One region of the Ensifer sp. ENS06 genome, then DNA from elsewhere that is predicted to be linked to it. Evidence: riboswitches for the same ligand, from Rfam matches in the RefSeq annotation. Region 1 holds a riboswitch; the other holds the start of a gene.
The links. A riboswitch is a leader RNA that binds a small molecule or an ion and turns the genes downstream of it on or off. The one in region 1 is predicted to bind cobalamin.
Positions count from the first base shown of each region.

Region 1 (5,514 bases):
GTAAAGCGGTCTTCGGCGGGCGTCTTTCCGCCAAAGTGGTTGGAGATGTCCTCCTGGCCCGGCATCAGTGTGTTGACGCAAAAGTGGCGCGTGTCCTCGAAAGCGTGAAAACACGAGTTTGCGCGATTGATGCAGACGAGAAGTGTTGCCGGCGTGTCGCTCACACTACAGACCGCCGAGGCCGTGAAGCCGTAGCGCTTGCCGCCGTATCTGGTAGTGACGACGTTGACCGCAGAGCCGAGGCGCGACATGCCGTTGCGAAACGTGGCTTTGTCCACAATGTTGAAGCGGTGGTCCACCATGTTCGTGTCGGCCTCCTGCTGCTCAGCCAGCACTAGGCCATGAGTTCTTTTCGGACGAATTCCGCGCCTGCACTCAAGGCATTCAGCTTGCCTCTCGCAACTCGACGGGACAGGGGTGCCATGCCACAATTGGTACAAGGGCAAAGTTTGTCGGCATCGACAAACTGAAGTGCTTTTCGCAGAGTAGCGGCCACTTCCTCTGGCGTTTCGATGGTATTGCTTGCCACGTCGATGGCTCCGACCATCACCTTCTTGCCCCGGACCAGTTCGATCAAATCCATTGGAACATGAGAGTTGTGACATTCCAGGGAGATCATGCCGATACTGGATTTCTGCAGTTTCGGGAAAGACTCCTCATATTGCCGCCACTCCGACCCCAAAGTGTTCTTCCAGTCTGTGTTGGCCTTGATGCCATATCCGTAGCAGATATGAACGGCAGTTTCGCATTTGAGCCCTTCGATTGCCTTTTCCAAAGTGGCAACACCCCAGTCATTCACTTCGTCGAAAAAGACGTTAAATGCGGGCTCATCGAACTGGATGATATCGACGCCAGCAGCCTCTAGTTCCCTGGCTTCCTGATTGAGGATCTTGGCGAATTCCCAGGCCAGCTTTTCGCGGCTTTTATAGTGGTTGTCAAAGAGCGTATCGATCATGGTCATCGGACCCGGCAAAGCCCATTTGATTGGCTGCGCGGTCTGCTGACGTAGGAACTTGGCATCTTCAACAAAAACCGGTCTTTGGCGAGACACGGCGCCGACAACTGTCGGAACACTCGCGTCATAGCGATCCCGGATTCTGACGGTCTCGCGTTTTTCAAAATCAACTCCGTCGAGGTGCTCGATGAACGTCGTGACGAAATGCTGGCGCGTTTGCTCACCATCACTGACGATATCGATGCCTGCCCGCTGCTGATCGTCCAGCGCCAAACGCAGAGCGTCCCGCTTTCCCTCGATCAATTCCTCATCGTGCAATTTCCAGGGTGACCAGAGTTTCTCGGGTTGTGCAAGCCAAGAGGGTTTCGGCAAGCTGCCGGCGGTAGACGTGGGCAACAGTGTTTTCATGATATAGGACCTTGTATTTCTGGTTCGTCAGGGAACGTGTTTGGCAGACCATTGCTCAAGAATTGACTTGTACGGCTTGATGAAGTGCTCCTCAGCAAACGTTCCCTGCTCAACAGCCAGCCGGCTCCGTTCCTCGCGATCGTAGACAATTCGAGTCAGTGAATAATCCTGATGCTTAAGACTTGGCTGATAGCAGGCCCCTGCAGCGGAATTGGCGTTGTAAATCTCGGGCCGGTAAATCTTCTGAAAAGTCTCCATCGTGCTGATGGTGCTGATGAGCTCAAGATTGGTATAGTCATCAAGCAGATCGCCGAGAAAATAAAACGCAAAAGGCGCAACGCTATTCGGCGGCATGAAAAATCGGACCTGCAACCCCATTTTTTGGAAGTAGAGATCTGTCGAAGACAATTCATCCTGTTGGTATTCTAAGCCTAATACAGGATGATGATTTCCACTTCGACGATATGTCTTGCTGCTCGAGGCACTCAGGCAGATGACCGGGGGCTTATGAAAATGCTCTTTGTAAGCATTGGACTTCAGGAAAGACTTGAATAGGTTTCCATGCAAGTCGCCAAAATTCTCTGGCGTGCTGAATCCGGGGCGATCCTTATTGTACTTTGGCAGCACAACACTGAAGTCGTAATCTCGGACGTATGAGGAAAAATTATTCCCTACGATGCCCTCAATGCGTTCGCCTGTCTTCTGATCGACAATATTCGTTTTCAGGATTTCAATCAGGGGAAAGGCATCATTGCTGCCTTCAGCACCGACATTCATCTCAACCGAAATGATTTCGAGTTCGACAGAATAGCGATCGCCTTCTGGGTTATCCCAATGCGCCAGAGCGTTGAAACGATTGTCAATCATCTTCAAGGCGTTGCGGAGGTTCTCCTGGCGGTTCTCCCCCCTGGCCAAGTTAGCAAAATTCGTCGTAATTCGCGTATTCTCTGACGGGCAATAGTCCTCATCAAAAGAAATTCTCTTTATATTGAAATTAAAATCTCTAATCATTGCGATCGTTCGTCCTAATCTCGAGATAAATCCTGAATTTATTGACGTCAGGACGCACCGGATGGCATTTTCCATTGTTTCAGTCGACGGCCTTTAACTGTCCATGCTTCAGAGCGGTGCGCGTTTTATGCCTGAGAGGTCGATCGAACAAAAATGGTATTATCTCACGGAAGCATGAGCCGTGTTCATGATTTAAGAGATAGCCTGCTACGAAACCCGGGATGTCGGTATCTTGCGAGCCTCACCGTGATGAGCCGAATGCTAGCGATCATGAGCCATACCTCGGCCGAGACAGTAACCGCCACTTCCGGCACAAACCAATGATAGACGCCTTGACCACCTCAGCGACATACGACATTGGTTCGTTATCGTGGTTCTGCGGACGAAAGTCCGGAGCTAAGAGGGAATTCGGTCATGGCTTTATTGCCTGAAGCCGAAGCTGCCCCCGCAACTGTAAACGGCGAGCGAAAGTCCATCCATGTCACTGAGGCAAGCCTCGGGAAGACGGACCAGAGCGACGACCCGTAAGCCAGGAGACCTGCCGCGATAGATAACGTCCACGGGCGGGGTGTCCCGGAGTGCCGCTTTCGCGATGGGCATTCCCGTGCCGTCGTCTCTGCGTCATGCCGCCGCTCCTGCCGCAACCTGATGGCAGCGCCGATGACAGAGACCGCGACGATAGAAAAACCCGCCCAGCATGGCTCTATAACCAGTCTCATCGATATCGTCTTTCCCGGAGACACCAACCACCACGGCACCCTCTTCGGGGGAACCGGGCTCGCTCTCATGGATCGCGTTGCCTTTATCGCGGCTACCCGTTTCGGACGGGCGCCATTCGTGACCGCCTCTTGCGAGCGCATTGATTTCCGGCAGCCTGCCCGCATCGGGCATATCGTCGAATTCACGGCCAAACCAGTCAAGGCCGGCCGCCGTTCCCTGACGGTCGAGGTCGAAGTGGTTGCGGAAACCGTTGTCGGTCGTCAGCGGCACACCTGTACGCGCGGCATCTTCCATATGGTCGCCATTCCGAAGGGCGAGTACGCCGCAAGCTATGCTTTGCCCGAACTCGTTGTCACGGAAACCCCGAACATCAAGGATATCGTTGCCATGGTTGAGATCGTCTTCCCGGATCAGGCAAATAGTGTCGGCCGGATGTTCGGCGGCGAAGCGATCTCTTACATGACCAAAGCCGCATTCGTTGCAGCGTCGCGCTACTCCGGCAAGCTCGTGGCACTGGCCTCATCCGAGCGTATCGACTTTGCGAGGGCAGTTGAGATCGGGGAAATCGTCGAGGCAGAGGCACGCGTCGAGCGCGTTGGCCGCAGTTCTATGTCCATCGAAACGAAACTCTGGTCCGAAAATCTGCTGACGGGCGAGAGACATATTACGGCCACGGGACATTTTACCATGGTCGCGATCGACACGGACCACCGGCCGGTTCCTGTCGGCGATGGTGCCCCTGTAGACGTTGTTCCTTGTCACCATGGGCGGGCATAGCCATGTTGGACAGGCAACATTTATCGATTTTGCGTGAAGTCGACCGCTTGGGCAGCCTGACTGCTGCTGCTGAGCGGCTGAACGTCTCCCAGTCCGCTCTCAGCCACACGATCCGCAAGCTGGAAGAGCGCTATGGCGTGGCGATGTGGGAGAAGGACGGTCGCAACCTTCGTCTCACCGAGGTCGGTCGCTACATCGTAACGCTGGCACAGCGCGTTTTGCCCCAAATCGAAAGGGCTGAGGACGTCCTGTCGGATTATCGCCACGGCCAGCGAGGCTCGCTGAAAATCGGCATGGAATGCCATCCTTGCCACCAGTGGCTGATGGGCGTTACAAAGCCCTATCTCATGGAATGGCCGGATGTTGGTCTGGAACTGACGACATCATTCGCGTTCGGCGGCGTGGCGGCGCTGACGGGATACGAGATCGATATCCTGATCACGCCGGATCCGATCGAGATGCCAGGCATCCATTATCTGCCGGTGTTCGACTACGAACTGGTGCTTGCCGTTCCAGCCGATCATCCGCTGGCGCTGAAACGCCATGCCGAACCTGCGGACCTGCTGGATGAGACGCTGTTCACCTATCCGGTACCGCCGGAGCGGCTGGATGTGTTCACGCAATTCCTGGTGCCCGCCAACTGCCGGCCGCGCCACCACCGCAATGTCGAGACGACGGAAATGATGCTTCAGCTCGTGGCGGCAGGTCGCGGAGTCAGCGCCATTCCGGACTGGCTGGTGCGGCGGGAAGCGGCGGCGCTCGGTGTTAGTCCTGTCCGCATCGGTCCGGGCGGGATACAAAAAAGCATCCATCTCGGATTGAGAGATGGCGACGACACTGTCGATTTCATCGCAGGGTTTCTCGCGACGTCGCGCCAGACATCAGCCTGACATTAGTCTCCTTGTTCGAAGTGTGACAGCAAAGCTTCTCGACCTCGATCGATTAACTACGATCAAATGGCGCTTTGCGCCGGAATGGACGCTGGATCTGCCCAACCGTAACTTCGAGCTCAGGAAGGTGCGTGGCGTCGACTTCCGCATCGGGCTTCCCGATGACGTTCTCGCGGACAAAGCGTGCGTAGGAGATTGGGCGACCGGCGCCTTCGGTACTCGCCCCCGTCGCGGTTGGCGAGGGAGAGATCGCCCCGGGAACAGCAGCGCGTAGCTTGTCGGTGCGGCTTAAGCCACATTTTTACCTAAGGCGAGGGGCCGGGGTGCTCCGCCCCCTTCGCCCCTTTCAAGCGCCCGCCGCCCAGCTTCCTTCACTCCACTGTCGTTTCGCTTCGTGCAGCCGGTTCCCCGCGCGGATCGCTTGCACCCCAATCCCCCGCTGTTCCGCACGAGCTCGAAAGCAGGAGCGAACGGCTCCCGCTTCGCGAGATCAAGGGAAAGGGCAAGGCAATGGCAAGCAAAGCAAGGGCAGCAAGCGCCATCATCACCAGTGACGTTTACGAGCGCATCACAAAGCGCATCGTCGAGCAACTCGAGACGGGAACCCGGCCGTGGATGCAGCCGTGGGGCGGGGGAGGAACGCCGGTTCGTCCGCTGCGTCACAACGGTATGGCATATCGCGGCATCAATACCGTGCTTCTGTGGATGACGGCGGCGGAAAATGGATATGCGTCGCGCTACTGGATGACTTAC
Region 1 covers NZ_JACVBC010000019.1:106,694-112,207, forward strand. Annotated here, with positions in the region: gene IB279_RS34290 (flavin reductase) at 1-302, opposite strand, end outside; gene IB279_RS34295 (methionine synthase) at 335-1,363, opposite strand; gene IB279_RS34300 (DUF1852 domain-containing protein) at 1,391-2,374, opposite strand; cobalamin riboswitch at 2,729-2,935, shown strand; gene IB279_RS34305 (acyl-CoA thioesterase) at 3,023-3,871, shown strand; gene IB279_RS34310 (LysR family transcriptional regulator) at 3,874-4,761, shown strand; partial or broken gene IB279_RS34315 (ArdC-like ssDNA-binding domain-containing protein) at 5,272-5,514, shown strand, end outside.

Region 2 (5,514 bases), on a different contig from region 1:
CCGGCTGCGGCTTCTCCGCACCCGTGACCAGTGCGGCCGCATAGTCGAGAAACAGCCCGGCATTGTCCGAGCCGCCTTCGGTGAAGTAAGCCCAAAGGCGCTGGCGGTCGTCGGCTGCGACGGTGGAGAAAGGCTCCAGCCCCGGATCCGGCTTGTCGTCACCCGGCAGAACCGCGATCTCGAAACGATGGGTGACGGCAGCCGCATGCAGGGCTTCCAGCAGATAACGGAAATAGCTGGCGCCACCGAGCGGCCGGACGACGATCAGCTTGGCGTGACGCGCCGTGCGCTCGACGTAAGTGTCGACCGACATTGGGTGCATCAGGCTCATCAGGCTGGCGATGCGCAGGCTCAAGCCTCCGTCGCGTCGGCCGTGAGCCGCGGCGATCGAGGAGAGCTCGGTATCGGCGGCTGATAGGAAAAGGATATCGGCCGGCGTTTGCCCAAGGTCGATCGCCTCGTTGCCGTCGGCGATCGTTCCTTTCTGGGCGAGAAGCAGATGCATTCGTCTTGTCCGGTGGGGCAATTCCGAACGAAAACGCTAAAAGCGTTTTCCATCCGGAACTGCATCATTTCAATGCGTTAGATCATTTCACTCAAAGAACGATCTAGACGAGCGCGGTAATCGCAGCGCGCACCGCCGCCTCGTCCATGTCGTGCAGGCCGATGACGACGAGGCGCGTACCGCGCTTTTCGCCGGCGCCCCAGGCGCGGTCGTAATACTGGTCGATGCGGGCCCCGACCGCCTGGATCAGGAGGCGCATCGGCTTGCCGGGCACGTCGGCAAAACCCTTGAGGCGCAGAACGTCGTGCTCCGCGATCACGCCCTTCAGGCTATCGATGAACGCCGAGGGATCGGCGATCGAACCGAGCTCGACGACGAAGCTGTCGAACTCGTCGTGATCGTGCTCCTCACCTGCCTCGTGCTCCATCTCGTGATGCGACTTGCGGTTGGCGATATCGCTTTCCGTGCCGACACCGAGGCCAAGCAGGATGGCAGCGGCGACTTCGCCGTTCTTCGCCTCGATCATCGTCGGCTTGCGGCTGGTGCGCGAAGACACCTCGTCGCGTACGGCCTTGAGGCCGGAGGCATCGATCAGATCGGTCTTGTTGAGAACGATGAGATCGGCAGCCGTCAGTTGGTCCTCGAACAGCTCCTCGATCGGGCTTTCGTGATCGAGATTGTCGTCCTCGACGCGCAGCGCATCGACCTTGTCGTGGTCGTCGGCAAAGCGGCCAGCGGCAACGGCGGCGCTGTCGACCACGGTGACGACGCCATCGACGGTCACTTCGCTGCGGATATCCGGCCAGTTGAAAGCGGCGATCAGCGGCTGCGGCAGGGCAAGGCCCGAGGTTTCGATGATGATGTGGTCAGGGCGGTTTTCACGCTCGAGCAGCTTCGTCATGGTCGGGATGAAATCGTCAGCCACGGTGCAGCAGATGCAGCCATTGGTAAGCTCGATGATGTCGTCCTCGGTGCAGGCCTCGGCACCGCAGCCCTTCAAGACATCGCCGTCGACGCCGAGATCGCCGAACTCGTTGATGATCAGCGCGATGCGCTTGCCGTCGGCGTTCTGCAGCAGGTTGCGGATCATCGTCGTCTTGCCGGCGCCGAGGAAGCCGGTGATGACGGTCGCCGGGATCTTGCCCTGGTTGGCTCTCGCAGTGGTCATGGATCAACCCTTCATTTTCAGCGGCAAACCGGCCGCGACAAAGTAAACTTCAGCGGATTTCTCCGCAACGATCTGGTGAAGCCGGCCGGCATGGTCGCGAAACTCGCGGGCCATGCGGTTCTCGGGCACGATGCCGAGGCCGACCTCATTGGAAACAAAGACGAGGCGCGCCCGCGCCTCAGGCAGATACGCAACAAGGGCGGCGAACTCCGCCGTCATGTCGCGCTCTTCCAGCATGAGATTGGTTACCCATAGCGTCAGGCAGTCGATCAGGACCACATGGCTGGGATCATCGATGCGTCTGAGGATGCCGACGAGATCGAGCGGCTCCTCATGCGTCGTCCAGCCCTCGCCGCGGCGCGTCCGGTGATGGTCGATGCGCTCGCGCATTTCGTCGTCCCAGGCGCGGCCCGTGGCGACATAATGCATGGTGAGACCGGACGCTTCGACGAGCCTCTCGGAAAAGCTGGACTTGCCGGAACGGGCGCCGCCAAGGACCAGCACGGGCCCGGCGCTGAGACTGCTCATCGTGGCTGCCTCAACATTCCCAAATCAGCCGTCGGTGGCAAAAGCCATCGGACGCGCCACGGGCGCGTTCTTGAAAACATCTGCGAGCCAAAACAACCTCCGTGATGGCGTTGGAGACAAAAGTCCCCTCGGGCGGAATGCCCATGCCGGATGGCAGGTCTCCTGGCTCACGGCGTCACGGGCCGAACATCGCCTCGCCCTTAAAGGGCAAGGTTCCGATGTCAGGGCCCGAGCGGCCCGCCTCACCTTCCCGGCGTCTTTCCGGTGCCACAGCGAACCTTTGCGCGTCGTCTCCGACGCATGGGCGCTGTGAGGGACATCGTGAAAGGCGGACGATTCGTAGAAGAAGAGGCGTCCAAACCCGGCTGATCACGATGCCACGCCAGTGGCTTTTCCGGCTTGATCCCCGACCTGCCCCGATTGCCCGTGCAACCGGCCGACAGCCCGGCACCAAACCCGATGGCGAACCCTGACCGTTCTACAGTCGCGGGGTCGGCTGCGATAAGGATGCCCGATTTGGGTCCATCCGTCACATTCCCAATTATTCCCCCAGATCGCCACGACAAGGGGGAACCATCCAACACCTGATGATTAGGAAGCGGGCAGCCCAAAGTCAATCGACGCATGCGACGCCTCCCCGGCCGAGTTGCGCCACGCGACGATTTGTCGGGCGTCAGGCACGACGGCAGTGTGAACGGAACCGATGTCGAAACCTAGTGCTATGGATAGCAAACTGCTGCTAACACCTGTGTCAAAGTGCCGAGGGCGAATTTCGCCAGAAAAGGAACCTTTCGAGTGGATACCGACCTGCGCCGCGTCGTCCTCATCGTCTCCCTGTTGAACCTCGGCTATTTCGGGGTCGAACTCCTTGTCGCGCTTTCCATCGGCTCGGTGTCCCTCATGGCCGACAGCGTCGACTTCCTCGAAGACGCTTCCGTCAACATGCTGATTTTCTTTGCTCTGGCCTGGACGGCGCGGACCCGCGCGCGGGTCGGCATGGCGATGGCGTTCATTCTACTGGTACCGGCGCTGGCCTTCCTTTGGACGGCCTGGGCGAAGTTCATGGATCCGGTCCCGCCAGAGCCCTTTGCCCTGTCCCTGACCGGACTTGGGGCGCTGGTGGTCAACCTCTTCTGCGCCTATCTGCTCGTCGCCTACCGTCACACGAGCGGCAGCCTCACGCGGGCAGCATTTCTCTCCGCCCGCAACGATGCCTTCGCCAATGTGGCCATCATCGCCGCGGGTCTGGCGACAGCCTATCTGTGGCAGTCGGCCTGGCCGGACCTGATTGTCGGCTTGGGGATTGCCCTGATGAACCTGGATGCCGCGCGGGAAGTCTGGGAAGCCGCAAGCGAGGAGCACGATGTCGCAGCGTAGTTCCGTCGGATAAGCTCGTTGCTCCTGTTGGGCCCGACGTACCGGACCTGCTGGCTGACCGTTGCCGCGTCCCTAGTGCCTGAGCAACTCGTCCAGCCAGCGACGATCGAGCACAGCCTCCAGTTCGTTCGCGACATCGTCGAGCGCCGCATCGACCGATTGGCGGTAGTTGTTGGCGCCGCCTTCGATGCCGAAACTCTTGAGCAGCGCGCCGCGATAGGCGTCGCTGGTGAAGAGCCCATGCAGGTAGGTGCCCATCACGCGGCCATCGGCCGAAAGCGCGCCGTCGGCGCGATTGTCGATGCGCACCGACGGCCGGCCACAGTCCGCACCTTGCGTCTTGCCAAGATGGATTTCGTAGCCTTCGAGCGCCACATCATGCTCCAGCGACCAGGCGCGGCTGTTGCGCACCGTCTTTTCCGGCGCCATCTCGGTCTCGACGTCGAGCAGCCCGAGGCCCTCGACCGCACGTTCGCCGCCCTCGATGCCGAGCGGATCGGTGACGCGCCGGCCGAGCATCTGGTAGCCGCCGCAGATGCCGATGACCCGGCCGCCCCGGCGCACATGACGTTCGAGGTCACGGTCCCACCCTTGCGCACGGAAATCGATGAGGTCGCCGATGGTCGATTTCGACCCGGGAATGACGACGAGGCCAGCGTCTGCCGGAATGGGACTGCCAGGCCGCACGAAGACGAGATCAATCTCCGGTTCGGCGGCGAGCGGATCGAGGTCGTCGAAATTGGCGATGCGCGACAGTACCGGGACGGCAACCTTCAGCGCCCGCCCCTCGCCGCGCGTCAGCTTCTCCAGCACGACGGAATCTTCCGCCGGCAGGCGTGCCGCCGCCTTCAGCCACGGCACGACGCCGAAGCAGGGCCAGCCGGTGTAGCGGTTGACGGCAGCAATGCCGTCGTCGAACAGCGTGACGTCGCCGCGGAACTTGTTGATGAGATAGCCGGTCACCATGCGCCGGTCTTCCTCGGCCAGGATCGCATGCGTGCCGACCAGCGAGGCGATCACCCCGCCGCGGTCGATGTCGCCGACCAGCACGACCGGCACGTTGGCCCGTGTCGCAAAGCCCATATTGGCGATGTCGCCGGGCCTGAGGTTGATTTCGGCCGGCGAGCCGGCGCCTTCGACCACCACGAGATCGGCACCGGCCGATATTTGTTCGAAACTCTCCATGACGGCGCCCAGCAGCTTGGGCTTGAGCGCCTGATATTCCCGCCCCCTAGCCTGCCCGGCGACCTTGCCCTGAACGACGATCTGGCTGCCCACGTCCGACTGCGGCTTCAGGAGCACCGGGTTCATGTGCACCGACGACGGCACGCGCGCGGCCAGCGCCTGCAGCCATTGCGCGCGGCCGATCTCGCCGCCGTCGTCGGAAACGGCGGCGTTGTTCGACATGTTCTGCGGCTTGAACGGCCGGACCTTCAGGCCCTGATTGGCGGCAAGCCGGCAGAGCCCCGCCACCAATACCGATTTTCCGACATCCGAGCCGGTTCCCTGCAACATGATCCTGCGTGTCATGCGGCCATCGGTAACACTGAAACGGGCAGCGGCAAAGGTCTGTTTCGACACGATTTCGCCGCAATTGACAAAGCCCTTTCACGCATTGTTTCGCGCTTTCGCAAGGCTTGTCGAAAATGTCGCGGCCGATAGCCAGAATGCGACATGGCGTGGCGAGTTTGGCATTCAATTTTTTGCAGCGCACACCTATATCAGCGGCATAGCAACACGCCCCGGAGGATAGGCCTCCGGCCTCTCAAGGTTCATGTCCATGCTGTATATTTTCAGCAAGCCCAATTTCGTTCAGATCGCCTGGAACTCGAAGGTTCCGTCCAGCCAGTCGCGCGTACGCAACCTCGTCGTCGACGCGCCCTTCGGCCCGCTCGGCGTCATCCGCACGTCGAACGTCGGCTAACGCCAGCGATCG
Region 2 covers NZ_JACVBC010000002.1:309,985-315,498, forward strand. Annotated here, with positions in the region: gene cobN (cobaltochelatase subunit CobN) at 1-505, opposite strand, end outside; gene cobW (cobalamin biosynthesis protein CobW) at 609-1,673, opposite strand; gene cobU (bifunctional adenosylcobinamide kinase/adenosylcobinamide-phosphate guanylyltransferase) at 1,677-2,201, opposite strand; cobalamin riboswitch at 2,336-2,794, opposite strand; gene IB279_RS10595 (cation transporter) at 2,997-3,578, shown strand; gene IB279_RS10600 (cobyric acid synthase) at 3,651-5,108, opposite strand; gene IB279_RS10605 (hypothetical protein) at 5,359-5,502, shown strand.
Region 2: linked by a shared signal. The riboswitch ahead of cobU (bifunctional adenosylcobinamide kinase/adenosylcobinamide-phosphate guanylyltransferase) and the one ahead of IB279_RS34305 (acyl-CoA thioesterase) in region 1 are both predicted to bind cobalamin.